DNA from 2 places in the Rothia sp. HMSC072B04 genome. Region 2 is predicted to be linked to the other one. Evidence: riboswitches for the same ligand, from Rfam matches in the RefSeq annotation. Region 2 holds a riboswitch; the other holds the start of a gene.
The links. Region 2 has a riboswitch for thiamine pyrophosphate ahead of HMPREF2928_RS03770 (ECF transporter S component). Riboswitches for the same ligand answer to the same signal wherever they lie in the genome.
Positions count from the first base shown of each region.

Region 1: it holds a riboswitch for thiamine pyrophosphate, as region 2 does, so the genes downstream of both, HMPREF2928_RS07810 (bifunctional hydroxymethylpyrimidine kinase/phosphomethylpyrimidine kinase) here and HMPREF2928_RS03770 (ECF transporter S component) in region 2, are expected to answer to the same signal.

Region 1 is NZ_KV813812.1:87,659-95,084, reverse strand. Features, by position in the region: gene HMPREF2928_RS07820 (ABC transporter transmembrane domain-containing protein) at 1-86, shown strand, start outside; gene HMPREF2928_RS07815 (ABC transporter ATP-binding protein) at 88-1,836, shown strand; TPP riboswitch at 2,047-2,233, shown strand; gene HMPREF2928_RS07810 (bifunctional hydroxymethylpyrimidine kinase/phosphomethylpyrimidine kinase) at 2,222-3,973, shown strand; gene HMPREF2928_RS07805 (YoaK family protein) at 4,431-5,141, opposite strand; gene HMPREF2928_RS07800 (slipin family protein) at 5,394-6,167, opposite strand; gene HMPREF2928_RS07795 (transposase) at 6,455-7,297, opposite strand; gene HMPREF2928_RS07790 (nitric-oxide reductase large subunit) at 7,300-7,426, opposite strand, start outside.
Region 2 is NZ_KV813802.1:24,140-31,565, reverse strand. Features, by position in the region: gene HMPREF2928_RS03780 (energy-coupling factor transporter transmembrane component T family protein) at 1-759, opposite strand, end outside; gene HMPREF2928_RS03775 (ABC transporter ATP-binding protein) at 756-2,390, opposite strand; gene HMPREF2928_RS03770 (ECF transporter S component) at 2,479-3,111, opposite strand; TPP riboswitch at 3,170-3,270, opposite strand; gene HMPREF2928_RS03765 (DUF4235 domain-containing protein) at 3,538-3,771, shown strand; gene HMPREF2928_RS03760 (MFS transporter) at 3,932-5,356, shown strand; gene HMPREF2928_RS03755 (septin family protein) at 5,552-6,883, opposite strand; gene dcd (dCTP deaminase) at 7,013-7,426, opposite strand, start outside.

The DNA.
Region 1 (7,426 bases), on a different contig from region 2:
AGACGACTCGCCGCATGGAACGCGACGGCTACCCCGTCGCTCAGGCAGAAGCCCCCGCAACCACTCAGAATCAGGAGGTGAACTAGCATGGCAAAGCAACTCCCCATCGAAACCCCCGCCTACGTGGCACGCCGCATGTGGAACTACCTCGCGGCACATAAGGGGCGAGCCCTCTACACCTTCGTCATCTACATGGTCAGCACCCTCATGGGTGCGGTGGTGCCCCTGCAGATTGGTGCCACCGTGGACGACGTGGTGGCGGGTAAGTTCGCCAGCTACCCGTGGCAGCCGATTCTGATTATTCTGGCGGCGTTCATTGTGCAGGCGATAACCCTCATGGTCTCCTCGTACAGTGCGGCGCGACTGGGTGCGCTCGTCACCCGTGACGCCAACCAGGACACCCTCGACGGCACCCTCGACCTGGACGCACGCACCGTGGAAGAAGCCGGTAGCGGTGACCTGCTCACCCGCGTGACCGACGACCTCTCCTCGGCAGCAAAATCCGTCAGTGAGGACCTGCTCGGCGCGATTTACGTGCTGCTGTACTTCATTATCTCCACGCTCTCCCTGGCGTTCGTGAGCCCGGCAATGGGTCTGATTATGCTACCCATGATTGCCGGTCTTGCCCTCATCATGTCGAAGATGCTGCCGCTTATGGCGGCACGCAACCAGACCGCCCAGGAGCGCGTGAGCGACCTCAACAGCGTGCTGACCGAGAACATTCGCGGCACCTCCACAATCCGTGAGCTGGGCATTCATACCGCCCGTGAAGACGCCTTCGCCGGCGAGAACAAGCGCCAGTTCGCCGCGCAGCTGGGCATGGTGCGCATCCGCCAGCTGTACTTCACCGTGGACGCTATCAACGCCTGGATCCCCACGGTTCTGTGCATGCTCTGGGGTGCCGCCTGCGTGGCTCTCGGCTGGGCAAGCTGGGGCGCCGTAGCGACCGCCTCGGTCATGGTTTTCAGCCTGCGAACCCTCGCCGACATGCTGAACCACCACGTCAGCAGCCTGCGTATCATGCTCGTGAACATGGGCCGCGTGTTCGGTGTGGTCTCCCTGGCGAAGAAGCAGCGTGAGGCGCGTGCACAGCACCGCGCCGAAGCGTTCGCCGCCGTGTCTGATGAAGCCGTGAAGAACCCGGAGTACGCCATTGACTGCACCGACGTCTCCTACGGCTACTCGCCGGACGCCCTCGTTCTGGAAGGCATCAACCTGAAGATTCGCCGCGGTGAGGCGCTTGCCCTGGTGGGTCGTTCCGGTTCGGGTAAGACCACCCTGGCTCGTCTGATTGGTGGTTCGCTGACCGCCCTGGACGGCACCATCACCGTGATGGGTCGCCCGGTCGGTCACGGCGACTTCCCGACCGATGCCGCCGCCGACGGCCGCCCGCGCCTGCTGGTCTGCACCCAGGAAGCGCACGTCTTCTTCGGTACTCTCGCCGATAACTTTACGGTGGTCGTGCCGGATGCAACCGTCGAGCAGATGCGCGAGGCGCTGGACGCTATCGGTGCCCGCTGGTGGCGCGACCTGCCGCAGGGCATGGATACTGTCGTGAGCGGCGCGGATTCGCCGCTGACTCGCGATCAGATTCAGCAGCTGGCACTGGCACGTATTGTGCTTGCTGACCCGCACGCCGTGATTCTGGACGAGTCCACCACCCAGCTGGAGCTCGCGGACGCAACCGAGTCCCTGAGCGCCGTGCTGGCGAACCGTGCGGTGCTGATCATTTCGCACGATGCGCGTATCGCCTCGCTGGCTGACCGTGCGGTCCTGCTGCACGAGGGTAGGATCATTGCGGAGGGTTCACCGGCAGAGATTTTCGCCCTGACCTAAGCTCTGAGGATAAGCCCGGCTGATAGTGCCCGGCACTGCGTGAAGCGGTGCCGGGCACTACTCGTTTAACGGGTGGTTTCCGCACAAGGGTGCGCTGAAATCGGCGGCGGGGAGCCCTCGCCGCAACGCAAGACTTAAACGAAAATTTCGGAGAGATTCACTTGTCACCCGCAAAACTTTCAGTTACTAAGAATCATTGTGATAACCTGGCAGAGCGATATGGGGTGCCTTGAGACGCCCGCGACCCGCTAACCCGCCCAACGAAGGGCTACGGCACAGCGAAGAGCTACAGCACAGCGGGCGCACGAAACGGCGTAAGAACACTCAAGGCTGAGAGAATCACCCATTGAACCTGCTCTAGTTCGAACTAGCGAAGGGATTATCGATGATGGCAGAGCAGCCTACTGCGCCCGCGTGCGCACCCACCAACCCCTCCAACCCTGTACCCGGCGTGAGCGCCTCCGGAAACCCCCGGGCACCCCAGACAGCTCGGGTACCGAGGGTTCTCTCCATTGCGGGAACCGACCCCTCCGGCGGTGCGGGTATTCAGGCGGACCTCAAGTCCATTGCCGCATCCGGCGGTTACGGCATGTGCGTGACCACCTCACTGGTCGCCCAAAACACGTGCGGGGTTCGTGAAGTATTCACCCCGCCCCTGGAATTTTTGACCGCGCAGCTTGCCGCCGTTTTTGATGACGTCACGGTTGACGCCGTGAAAATCGGCATGCTCGGCGACGCAGACACGATCCGCACCGTCCGCACCTGGCTGAGCGAGCACCCCGTGCCCGTGGTCGTGCTCGACCCGGTCATGATTGCTTCTAGCGGTGACCGCCTGCTGCAGGCGGAAGCGGAGCAGGCGCTGCGCGATCTCGTGCCGCTCGTGAATGTGATTACCCCGAACATTCCGGAGCTCGCCGTGCTCTGTGAGAAGGAACCCGCCCAGACTTTCGATGAGGCGCACGAGCAGGCAGCGAACCTTGCGGCGGCGACCGGAACTACCGTGATTGTGAAGGGCGGCCACCTGTGCGGTCAGGACGCCGGTAACACCGCGGTCTTCCCGGACGGCACCTGCGCGCACGTGCGTACCCCGCGTCTGGACAGCCGCAATACGCACGGCACCGGATGCTCCCTGTCCTCCTCGCTGGCAACCCGCCTGGGTGTGGAGCTGCTCCAGCACACCGAAGCCGCAGAACACACTGAAGCCGCAGAACAGAGCGTTCTGACCAGCGAAGACACCCACCGCGCCCTGCAGTGGAGCACCCGCTGGCTCCACGAATCCATTGCCGCAGGTGCCGGTCTGCAGGTCGGCTCCGGTGAGGGCCACGGCCCGGTGGATCACGCCGCCCGTGCCCGCCGTCTGGAGGCTGCCGCCTCCGCGTACCCGTGGCATCACCTGCTCGCCACCACCGACTCTGAGGGCAATACTCTGGACGGCACCAGCCCAGAGCGCCTGCTACCGGTCAGCCCCGTGCCCGCCGGTGAAGCCGTCGTAAAGCCCGCCGGTCCCTGGACCGCCGCCCTCTGGGCAGCCGGTGGCGAAACCTGGCACCAGATCCTGGACCTGCCCTTCGTGCGTGCCCTCGGTGACGGAACCCTCGACGAGGACCTGTTCGCCTTCTACCTGGACCAGGACGCCCTTTACCTGCGCGACTATTCGCGTGCGCTCGCGACTCTCTCGGCACGTGCTGATGCCGCTGAGGCGCAGGTGCACTGGGCCGCCGGTGCGCATGAGGCGATTGCCGCCGAATCGCAGCTGCACGAGGGCTGGCTGGCGAACCGTGCGCGTCTGGGTGGGCCCTCGCCGATTACGATGGGGTACACGAATTTCCTGCGTGCCTCCGCCGCTGGTGATGATTACGTGGTCGGTGCCGCCGCTATCTTGCCCTGCTACTGGCTGTACGAAGAGGTGGGCGCTGTGCTCTCCTCGCAGAATCATGCGGACCACCCGTACGCGGAGTGGCTGAGTATGTACGGTGGCGAAGAGTTCGCCGCCGACGTGGCGCGTAGCCTCGCGGAGGTGGAGCGTGCGTTTGAGGCGGCTTCACCGGCTCAGCGTGTGCGTGCGGCGCGGGCGTACCTGTCGGCGTGCGTGTACGAGCGTGAGTTCTTTGACCAGGCACACCGAGCATTGCGTTAGTTCGTCGGGCGCTGCGCTAGAGGCTCGCGCGGGGTTTGGGACGCCGGTGCTTTAGGTGCCGATTTTGGGGCTGAATACCGCCCCGGCATGGCGTGAGATGGGTGATTGATGCTTCACTCAACCTGCCGCCGGTTCGGGTGCCTTGCCGGTTATGCTTAAGGCGTCGGTGAAAACCGTTAGCGGCAGGATTCCGGCCCTCACCCAACTGGCTGATGTACCTGCCGCGCCCGCACCTCTACGGCGTGTAACCGACCAGTTTGGCCCGTCGCAACCACCTCATCCAACCCCCGCGGCGGGCCAAACGCCTTCCTTCCCAGTTTTCGGGGCTTCGTTTGAAAGCGTGTGGCGTGTAAATCCCGCATAGAAATATCCCGTGCAGATACTCTCATCTGCACGGGATATTTTGCTGTTCTGTTTTCTGCTCTGCCCTCGTCTATAGCCGCAGATTGGGTGAATCTTATGCGCCCTGGTTCTCACGAACCTCTTTCTTTTCCGCCTGGTAGCCGAAGCAGAACGCAGCGCCCGCGATCAGCGCCGCCAACCAGATGGAAAATACGCCAAACCATCGGGTGACAAGCGCCATGAGAATCACGCCAGCTATGAAAGAGGCGACTACGAGAGAGTAATCAATGGCTTTGAGCAGAGCCGTACGGCGCTGTGCCTTCGCCTCATTTTTTGTGTCTCCGTCGGGGGTTTTCCGCGTGAGGTACAGCGAACCGGCGGTGTACCAGGCACTGAGCATTTTGCGCCAGTTGCCGCTGGTCATGAAGAGCGAAAAGGGGTTTTCGCCAATGCGTGTATCCGCGAGGGCGTGAATCATCAGACCGACGGTGAACGCCAGCGCGCCCACCTGAAAGCTATTGCTCAGAGTTCTATCCATGAAGGGTACCGCGAAGCAGACCAGAAGGAACGGCAGGAGTGTGCCGATGCGCCAGTGTCTCATCCGGGCACGTTGACCGAGTAGATCATGAATGAAATGCCCTGCCAGATACCCGAAGCTGAAAAGAATAACGGAGAGCCAGCGCAGGTGCACCACATGCGGTGCGTCACGGTGCAGATCGGCGATGAGCAGAATAAAGTTACCGGTCTGCGTGGCAACGAGCGCTTCATAGTGGATGTGCGAGAAGACGTCCACTGCGCCGCCCAGGGAGGCGAGGAGCAGAGCCATGACGCGCCCGTAGCGTCGAGGTGCTGGGATGCGGTGTAGCATCTCGCGGAGGTGGTGTAGCATGCGCCTTCTCTCACGGTGGGTGGGTCTGTGCGTAGCAGTAATGCCGCTGGTTCCATGCTACGGCATAAGTCAGCAGGGTACCGGAGAGGATAAGCACCCCGCCGGGTAACCCCTGTTAAAGCGAAGGCCCCGAGCAGGTGTCTGCTCGGGGCCTGCATACTATTCGGTTTTTAGCTCGGGGAGAGTAGCTTACTTGCTCTCGCCCTTGAGTGCACCCACGAGCGGACCAATCACGTCCATGGGCAGCGGGAAGACCACGGTCGAGTTCTGGTCGGCACCCAGCTCCAGCAGGGTCTGCAGGTAACGCAGCTGCAGGGAGGCGGGGGACTGGCTCAGAATGTCGGATGCTTCCTTCAGCTCGCTGGAGGCCTCCAGCTCACCGCGTGCCGAAATGATCTTTGCGCGGCGCTCACGCTCAGCCTCAGCCTCGCGAGCCATGGCGCGCTGCATAGCCTCGGGAATCTCAACGTCCTTAATTTCGACGAGCTCCACCTGAATACCCCACGGCTCGGTGCGGGAACCGATGATGGAACGCAGGTCCTCGTTCAGGTCCTCGCGGTGTGCGAGCAGGGTGTCCAGGTCAACGCGGCCGAGCAGGGAACGCAGGGTGGTCTGCGCAATCTGGCTGGTGGCAATCGGGTAGTTCTCAACCTCAAGCACGGCGTTCTTGGCGTTGGTCACGCGGAAGAGGACCACGGCGTTCACGCGGGCGGGAACGTTGTCCTTGGTGATGACTTCCTGCGGGGGAATGGTCAGGGTGATAACACGCATATCAACGCGCTGCAGGGAGTCAACGAGGGGGAAGACGACGTTCAGGCCGGGCTTCAGCTCCGAACGCAGGTGACCGAAGCGGAAAGAGATGCCACGCTCGTATTCGGGGATGACGCGGAACATACGAATCAGAATAAAAAGAACAATGACGGCAACTGGGATGAGGATAGTTGCCAAAGTGACGGGATCCATGGTTTTCCTTCACAAATATTGGGGGAGGACGGTATGTGTGCCCACCTGCCCGCGCCTCGTACGGTGCAGGTAGTAGGGGGTGCCCGGTAACCGGGCTGTGTGTGGGGGAGTCTTGGGAGGGGAATTTTCCGTCCCGGCGTACCTCGCGGCGGTCGGTGCTTTAGCGGCACCCCGCATGGAAAACTCAAAAGAGGAATAAAAGAGAATTCCATGCAGGGTGGCCGCCGAAGCTAACAGACGGAACCAATCGACCGGTCAGCCGCCGGAACGGAAAAACTTGTGCAGCGCTACTTCTTCGCCATCTGCTCTGCCAGCTTTTCAGCAGCCTCAACCTCAGCCAGGTTCTGCTCCTGCAGGACCTCGTTCGTGGTCTTGTGCAGTCGCTTAACCGAGGTGCCGGTGCCGCTCCATGCGGGGCGGTCCGGGTCGAGGGCAGAGGTACGAACCGGCAGGGTTGCCTCCGCAATCATCTGCTTGCGGGTCTGCTCGGTACGGCGCTTACGCTCATTCGACACGCCACCCCACTTCGCCGCGAAACGGTCCATCTTCACGTTCACCGATTCATCAGCGGTGGATGCGTGAATATGCTTCGGATCGTTCTCGAAGTTCGCGGGGGAACGCATGAGCTTCACAGCCAGCGGGTAGGTCAGCGACAGGCAGACCACCGCGGCGGCACCCTCCACCAGAAGCTCCAGCGGGGAGTGCCAGACGATGGCGGCACCAATCAGGATGACCACACCCAGCAGCGACACGGCAACCGCGAGCCCGCGGTGGAAACGACCCGACTCGGAGTAGGGCCATTCATCCACTTCGCGGGTGAGCTCGCGGCCGTTCGCCGAGACGGTGCAGCTGTCCTTAATCGGGCAGGTGTTGCACACGCTGGGCTTGGCGCGGTAACGCATCACTCGGTTGTCCGAGTCGAATGCGGTCGCCCACAGCCACTGGTCTTCGGGGCAGAGCCACGCGTCGCTCTCTTCGTGGTAGGTGAACCCGAAGGTTCGCGCCGCCACCATGCGCTGGCTGGTGCGCTTGGCGAGAATATCGAAGCCCCAACCCACGGCGACCAGGCCGAGCGCGTACACGCAGGCCAGCCACACGAGGAAAGAAACTCCAGCAATCTGCTCAGGCATGGTTAGCCTCGACGATCGCTACGGTAGGGGCTGGTCTGCTCGGGCAGCTCCTCGGCAGCCTTAGCGCCGGCGAACTCTGCGATGCGAGCGTCCTCAACCACCTCGTACAGCGGCGGTTCGGGCAGCTCC
Region 2 (7,426 bases):
TGCGCCGTACGCAACAGCAATAATGACGGCGGCGGCAATGCTCACGTGCACGTCACGGGGCGAGTAGCTAGGCACACGAGCCCAGGTGCGTTCGCCTGCGCCGAAGCCGCGCGCCTCCATGGTAATGGCGAGGCGGGAGCCGCGGCGGATAGCCTGCACCAGCAGGGCGAAGCTTTGCCCGCCGAAGGTTTGGGCACGTCCAGCGAGGGATTGGCCTGCGCCGAGTCCGCGGGCGCGTCGTGCTTGGCCGAGAGCGTTCCATTCGGCGAAGAGGATGCCGACCAGGCGGAGTGCGGCGACGGTGGCGAGCACGAACCGGGAGGGCAGTTTGAAGGTTTGTGCGAGGGAGTCGCCGAGGTCGGTCGGGTCGGTGGTGAGTACGAACGCGAGGGTGGGTAGGACCATGGCGAGGGAGCGGATCATCATGGCTGCGCCGACGGCGGCGGAGTCGGTGGTGATGCTGTTGAAGCCGAGGTCGAGGATGGTGGTGCCGGTTTTGGCGCTGAGCATGGCGACGGACCAGCCGGTGGTGATGACGGCGATGAGGATGGGCCAGAAGCGGGTGAGGACGTTGACGGGTCGGAATCCGACGAGGATGAATCCGAGCAGTTCGAGGGCGAAGAGGATTCCGGAGGTGAGGGGGTCGCGCACGATGAGTGCGGCGATGATGAGGGTGAAGGAGACGATGAGTTTTACGCCGGCGTTGAGGTTGCTGAAGTAGCTGGTTCGGTCGATGGTGCCGAAGAAGTCGGTGTTCATGCGTTCTCCTTTCCGTTGGTTGCCTGGGGTTCGGAGGCTTCGAGCGCTTCGAGGGTGATGTGGTTGCCGCCGAGTGCGGCGGTGTAGTCTTCGTCGTGGGTGATGGAGATGATGGCGGTACCGCCTGCGAGGAGTTCGCGGATGAGGTCGACGAGTTCGGCCCAGGTGCGGGCATCCTGCCCGAAGGTGGGCTCATCGAGAATGAGTATTCTCGGTGCGGTGGCGAGCGCGGAGGCGACCGAGAGTCGTCGTTTTTCGCCGCCGGAGAGGGTGAAGGGGTTGGCGTCGAGTAGGTGGGTGAGGCGTAGGCGGGTTGCGAGTTCGTTGGTGCGGGCGGTGAGGTCGTCTTCGTTGAGGGGGTTGCGGGTGAGTGCGGCGAGTCGGCGGGGGCCGAGTTCGAGTTCTTCGCGTACGGTTCCGCGGATGAATTGGTATTCGGGTTCTTGGAAGACGTAGCCGATGCGGCTGAGCATTTGGGCGGGGGTCCAGGTGGGTACGTCCCAGTGGGCGCGCTCGCCGCCGTGGTTGCCGCCGTGGTTACCGTCGTAATTACGGAGCGTGTCGGTGGCGGCGAGGGTGCCGTCGGGGGCGGTGAGTAGCCCTGCGAGGGTGAGCGCGAGGGTTGATTTGCCGGCGCCGTTGGGGCCGAGCACGCTGAGGTGTTCGCCGGCGCGCAGGGTGAGGTTGATGCCGCCGCGCAGTACGGGCAGGTCGATGGGTGCGGGTGCGGGGGTGTCGCCGAGGCGTTTGATGGTGCGGCGGCGGGCGCGTCGTTGTTTGGGGGTGGGTTGTGCGCGGGTGATGCTGAGGTTTTCGGCGCGCAGTAGCGCCTCGCCGTACTTGCTATCGCTGTCGCTCTGCGGCGCACGCGGCACGTAGTTGGGCACCCACACGCCGGCGTCGATGAGATCCCGACGGGCTTCGGTGAGCACGGTGTCGGGTGCGCCGTCGTGGGTGATGGTGCCGCCTTCGCCGAGTACGATAATGCGGTCCATGTGCGGCGCCCAGATGCTCACGCGGTGTTCCACGACGAGCAGGGTCGCGCCGGTGGCCTCCGCGGCGGCAAGAATACTGTCGCGCACCTCCTGCACACCGGAGGGGTCGAGGTTGGCGGTGGGTTCGTCGAGGATCATGGCGCCGGGGTGCATCGAGAGGATACCCGCCAGGCCGAGGCGCTGCTTCTGTCCGCCGGACAGCGCGCTGCTGGGGTGGTCGAGGGCAAGGTCGTTGAGCCCTACGGCGGTGAGGGCTTCGGTGACGCGGCGCCAGATTTCTTCGCGGGGTACGCGCAGGTTTTCGGGGCCGAAGGCGACGTCGTTGCCGACGGTTGCCATGACGATGGAGGATTCGGGGTCCTGCTGCATCATGCCCGCGGTGCCACGTGCTTCGGCGGGTGCTTGCCCGTTGATGGTGATGGTGCCGCCGGCGGATTCGCCGTCGTCATCGTGGAGCACACCGGCGATGGCGTGCAGGAGCGTCGATTTGCCGGCGCCGGAGGTGCCCAGTAGCAGGACTTTTTCACCGGGGTTGATGGTGAGGTTGAGTCCGCTGATGACGGGTTCTGGGCGTCCGGGGTGGTGCCAGCTGAAGTTGTTGAGCTCGATGCGCGCCCCGCGCGGTGTTGCTTCCATGATGGTTCCTTAGCCTTTTGTGTGGCTGCTGTAGTGTGCCGAGTGGTGACTCGTGGTGAGTGACTAGCCGGTGGATAGTTGCTGGTGGTTAGCGGCGGGTCTTGCCGGATGCCAGCGAGGAGAGCACACCGGTCTTGGCGAGGTTCTGCACGAGAATCCATGCGAGGAAGCCTGCGATCACTGCGCCGGAGATGACGGCGCACGCTACGTAGATGATTGCCTTGACCGGTTCCATGTCGGGGTAGTAGATGAAGATTTCGTTAACACCCATGAACAGGCCGCTGAGCGCACCGGCGAAGACTGCTACGAATGCGTCCCAGCGACGGTAGCGGAAGATTGCGAAGGCGATTTCAGCGCCAACGCCCTGGAAGAAGCCGGCAATCAGGATTTCACCACTCCACGCGCCGCCGGTGAAGAGCACGGAGATGAATGCTGCGACGATTTCACCGAAGAGTGCCGCACCGGGCTTGCGGATGAGCAGGCCGCTGAGGGTGCCGCCAAGCAGCCATGCGCCGGCGACGATGGGGCGGAATTCGGGTGCTGCTACGAGTGCAGTTTTGGCGGCGGGGCCGACTGCGATGTCCCAGATCCAGAAGATGACGGCGCAGGCTACTGCGATAACTGCGGCGATAACGATTTCGTTGACTCGCCAGCGCAGGTTCGGCTTCTTCGATTCTGCCTGGCTAGATGCCTTGGAGGCGGGGGTTACGTTCTGCGACATTGGTGGTCCTTCCTTCGTTGGAAGGGGAATGTCCTCGCCCTCTGAATGGACGAGGGCATTGAGAAGAAATTCGACTCCCTACGCCGGTACTAACCGGATCAGGTTCGAGGGTCTGCTTAGCACTCTCAGCGCCTCGGTGGCGCTCCCCTGTCGTTGTGGGCTTCCTTGTCCGTACCGTTTTGGTGCGGGCGGAAGTCCAGGTTCGATTGTAGGCGTGTCTGGCTGTTCGCGCCAATTTGCCGCTTTTTGTTTCGTTCTTCTGCCCACATTACAGAATTGCACGGTGTACAATTTTGGGACGGAGAGGCTCCAAGGCGGCACGAACGCCTTAAACCCTATACGCTAGGGAGTGGCGCTCTTTTCTCACCCAACCCCGAAGGGGTTCACGGGCAGGACGCCGCATCGTATACAGCTAAGGAGATACATATGAACCCCGTTGCTAAGCTTGCTATTGCGGGTATCAACATGGGCGCTGCTGCCCTGGTTGGTAAGGGCCTGGGCGCAGCCTGGACCAAGGCTACCGGTAACCAGCCTCCCACCATTTCCCACGAGTCTGAAGATACCCTGCGTCAGGTCATCCTCTGGACCGTTCTGACCTCCGTCGTGGGTGCTGTGGTGAGCTTCGGTATTGCTCGCCTGCAGCGTCGTTTCTTCAACTAAAACTTTGTGCCTTCCGCGCGAAAGTTCATGAACTAGGCGGTACGTATCTTCGCTCGGTACGTACCGCCTGGTGTTCCATCTTCAGCACGCCCGCTCTACTTCAGCCGGTTTCATGCCGCCGCTACGCTGAAGCGCCACCTCGGCATCCGAAAGCACAACTATGACTATTTCTTCTCCCCGCCGTAAGACGAAGGCTCCGCGTAGGGTCGTTGACCACGCGAATAGCCGCCGTTCGGTCGCCTCCTGGGTCATGTGGGATGTTGGTTCCTCGAGCTTCGACTCGATTATGATGACCTTCATCTTCACCGTGTACCTGACCAGTAGCTATTTCGGCACTCCCGAAGAGACCTCCTCGGCGCTGTCTTTGGGTCTGACTATCGCCGGTTTCCTGATTGCTATCCTGGCGCCGGTGACCGGTCAGCGTAACGACAAGTCCGGCCGCGGTATCTTCTGGCTCGGCGTGAACACGCTACTGCTAGTCGGTTCGATGGCGGCGTGCTTCTTCGTGGCCCCCACCCCGCAGTACCTGTGGCTGGGTGTCACCCTGATTTCTGCGGCGAGCGTGTTCAGCGAGTTCGCGTACGTGAACTATAACGCCGTGCTGCCGCGTATCTCCCACCCGGAGAATATCGGTAAGATTTCGGGTGCCGGATGGGCTGCCGGCTACATTGGCGGCATCCTGGCGCTGGCTGTGGTGCTGTGGGGTTTTGTGCTTACCCCCGAAGTGCTCGGCCTGACCACCGATAACGCCCTGAATATCCGTGCGGTCGCGCTATTCGCCGCCGCCTGGTGCCTCATCTTCTGCGTGCCTCTGCTGGTGCGTATGCGCACCCGCGAGCGCTTCCTGCCGGAGGTGCTGCCCACCCGCGAGCTGCGTTTCCTGGAGCTCGGTATGGAGCGTCTCTCCCCGGCTCGTCAGGGCGGTCTGCTCGCCTCCTACAAGGCGCTGTGGCGCACCATTAAGCGGCTGAAGATGACGTCCCCGCAGACCCTGTGGTTCCTGATTGCTTCGGCGGTGTTCCGTGATGGTCTGTCCGGTATTTTTACGTTCGGCGGTATTCTCGCGGCGGGCACGTTCGGTTTCAGCACCTCCGAGGTGATTCTGTTCGGTATTGCCGGTAGCGCCGTCGCGGCGGTTGGCGCGATTCTGGGCGGCTACCTGGATGACTACCTGGGCCCGAAGGCGATTATTGTTATCTCGCTGGTCGGCATTATTTTGGCGGCTACCCCGCTGATGTTCTTCCCCGAACCGGGCGTGTTCTGGGTATGCGCCCTGCTGCTGTGCCTGTTCGTGGGCCCGGCACAGTCGGCGTCCCGCACCTTCCTGGCTCGCCTGGCAGATCCCGGTACTGAGGGTGAGCTGTTCGGCCTGTACTCGACCACCGGCCGTGCGACCAGCTTCCTGGCGCCGATGCTGTTCGGCCTGTGCGTGAGCATCATGGGCGCGCAGATTTGGGGTGTGCTCGGTATTTTGATCGTTGTGGTGGCGGGTCTGCTTCTGCTGCTGCCGGTGAAGGCACCCGGTCCGTTGCGTGTGCGTGCGGCTCGCCGCGAGCAGAAGCGCCGCGACAAGGCTGCCCAGTAAGGCAACCCAGTAAAGCATGCGGGGCTAAGCGTCCTGCAAACCGCCCTTGCGAACCCCCGCGCAAACCCGTAAACGCAAAGGGAGGGGCGGGTAGAAGAATGATCTTCTACCCGCCCCTCCTTTGTGCTTAAGCAGTGCTTATCAAGCGGAGCTCAGTAAGCCGCGCCAGAGAGCTATACCAGAGAACCGCAGTGGCTAGTCCTCCACCACGTCATCTTCATCGTCAGAGGCAGCGTCCTCAGAGGAATCCAGCGCAATCTGCTGCTCCTCCTCATCCAAAACCTCATCGCTAGTCAGCTGAGCCCAGGTCGCATCATCAATCAGCGGATCATCAATCACGCGAACCCACAGCATCGAACCAGCCGCCAAAGCGCTCAGATTCTCGTCATACGCCTCCGCAGGCAGACCCTCAAAAATCTCAGCCAAACGCGCAAACAAGTCATCGTACGAAATGTCGCCCTCAGCCTGCAGCCAGCACTCAGCCGCAAAATCAGACAGCTCATTCAGCTCAGTGTCACACAGCAGCAAGAACGGGCCGTCCTCACCCACACGCACACCCGAAGTACCCGGCATACGAGAAACCGCAATCGTACCGTTCAAGAACACACCCGGCAGGTGATCCTCAGCCGTGTACTTCTCCAGCTTCTCAACCTCATCAGCGTTCGGCAGCTCATCACCATTCAGCAGATCCTGAACCAGCGGCAGAGTATCCTCAATCTCCGAGTACACCAGGCGCCACACGCCACCGCAACGCTCCACCAGCTTAGCCAGCGACACAACACCCTCAGGGTGACGCGCCAGACCCGAGCTCTGCTCACTCAAGAACACCAGAGCCTCGTGCAGCGGAACACGCTCAAAATACGGCTCCGAAGCCGACTCATCACGAGAAATGAACACAATACGCGACAGCTCATAGCTGAGGTCATCACGATCAACCACGTTCAGGCCCAAATCCACCGGGTTCTGCTGATCCTTCGGCGCATTCGGGTCAACAATCACAGACAACGGCTTCGGATACGGCGACACAACGCCCTCATCCGAAATAATCGCAGTCTCATCAGTCAGGTACGCAAACTTCGAACCCAAGAAACGCGACGCAGTCGTCTTACCGCTACCAGAAACACCCACCAGCGCCACAGCGCGCTTCGACTCAGGGTCACCAATAACAGCCGCATGCAGCATCACACCGCGACCAACCAGCTGCTCAATCATCGCCAACGTAATACGGCTCGTCAGATCCTGCATACCCGAATCATCATCAGCCACACGCAGCGTCGAAACCTTATCAAACGAACCCATCAACGGATTCGCCAAATCCATCACCGACTCATCAGTCGGCGCATGAACCAGCATCACCTGATCAAAACGAGACAACGAAGCATACGCCTCATCAGGAGTATCAAAAAACTCCGGAGCAAGAGGCTCCCACGCCTTCTTAAAACGCTCCACAAAAGAGTCCGACATATCAATCAGATACAAAGAAACTTCCGCGCCAGCAACACGCAGAACAACAGGCTTCAGATTCATCAAAAATCCTTAGAGAGTGAGAGATAAAAACCCGCACGCGAGTGAACGCACGAGCACAACAGGCGAAAACCGCCCAACGCGGGCGCACAAACACACAGCCTGCACGCCCGCACCCCAAAGCGGGAAAGACTAAGACTCCACAGAACCATCCGCAGGAATCATCGTCTGATGAAAATTCAAATAACTACGCGAAGCAGTCGGGCCACGCTGACCCTGGTAACGGTTACCATACGCACCAGAACCATACGGATGCTCAGTCGGGCTACTCAAACGGAAGAAACACAACTGACCAACCTTAGAACCCGGCCACAACATAATCGGCAAAGTCGCCATATTCGACAACTCAAGCGTCACATGCCCCGAAAAACCAGGATCAATAAAACCAGCCGTAGAGTGAGTCAGAAGACCCAGACGACCCAACGACGACTTACCCTCCAAACGGGCAGCCACATCATCAGGCAGGGTCACCTTCTCATACGTAGAACCCAACACAAACTCACCCGGATGCAGAATAAACGGCTCATCAGGAGCCACCTCCACCAG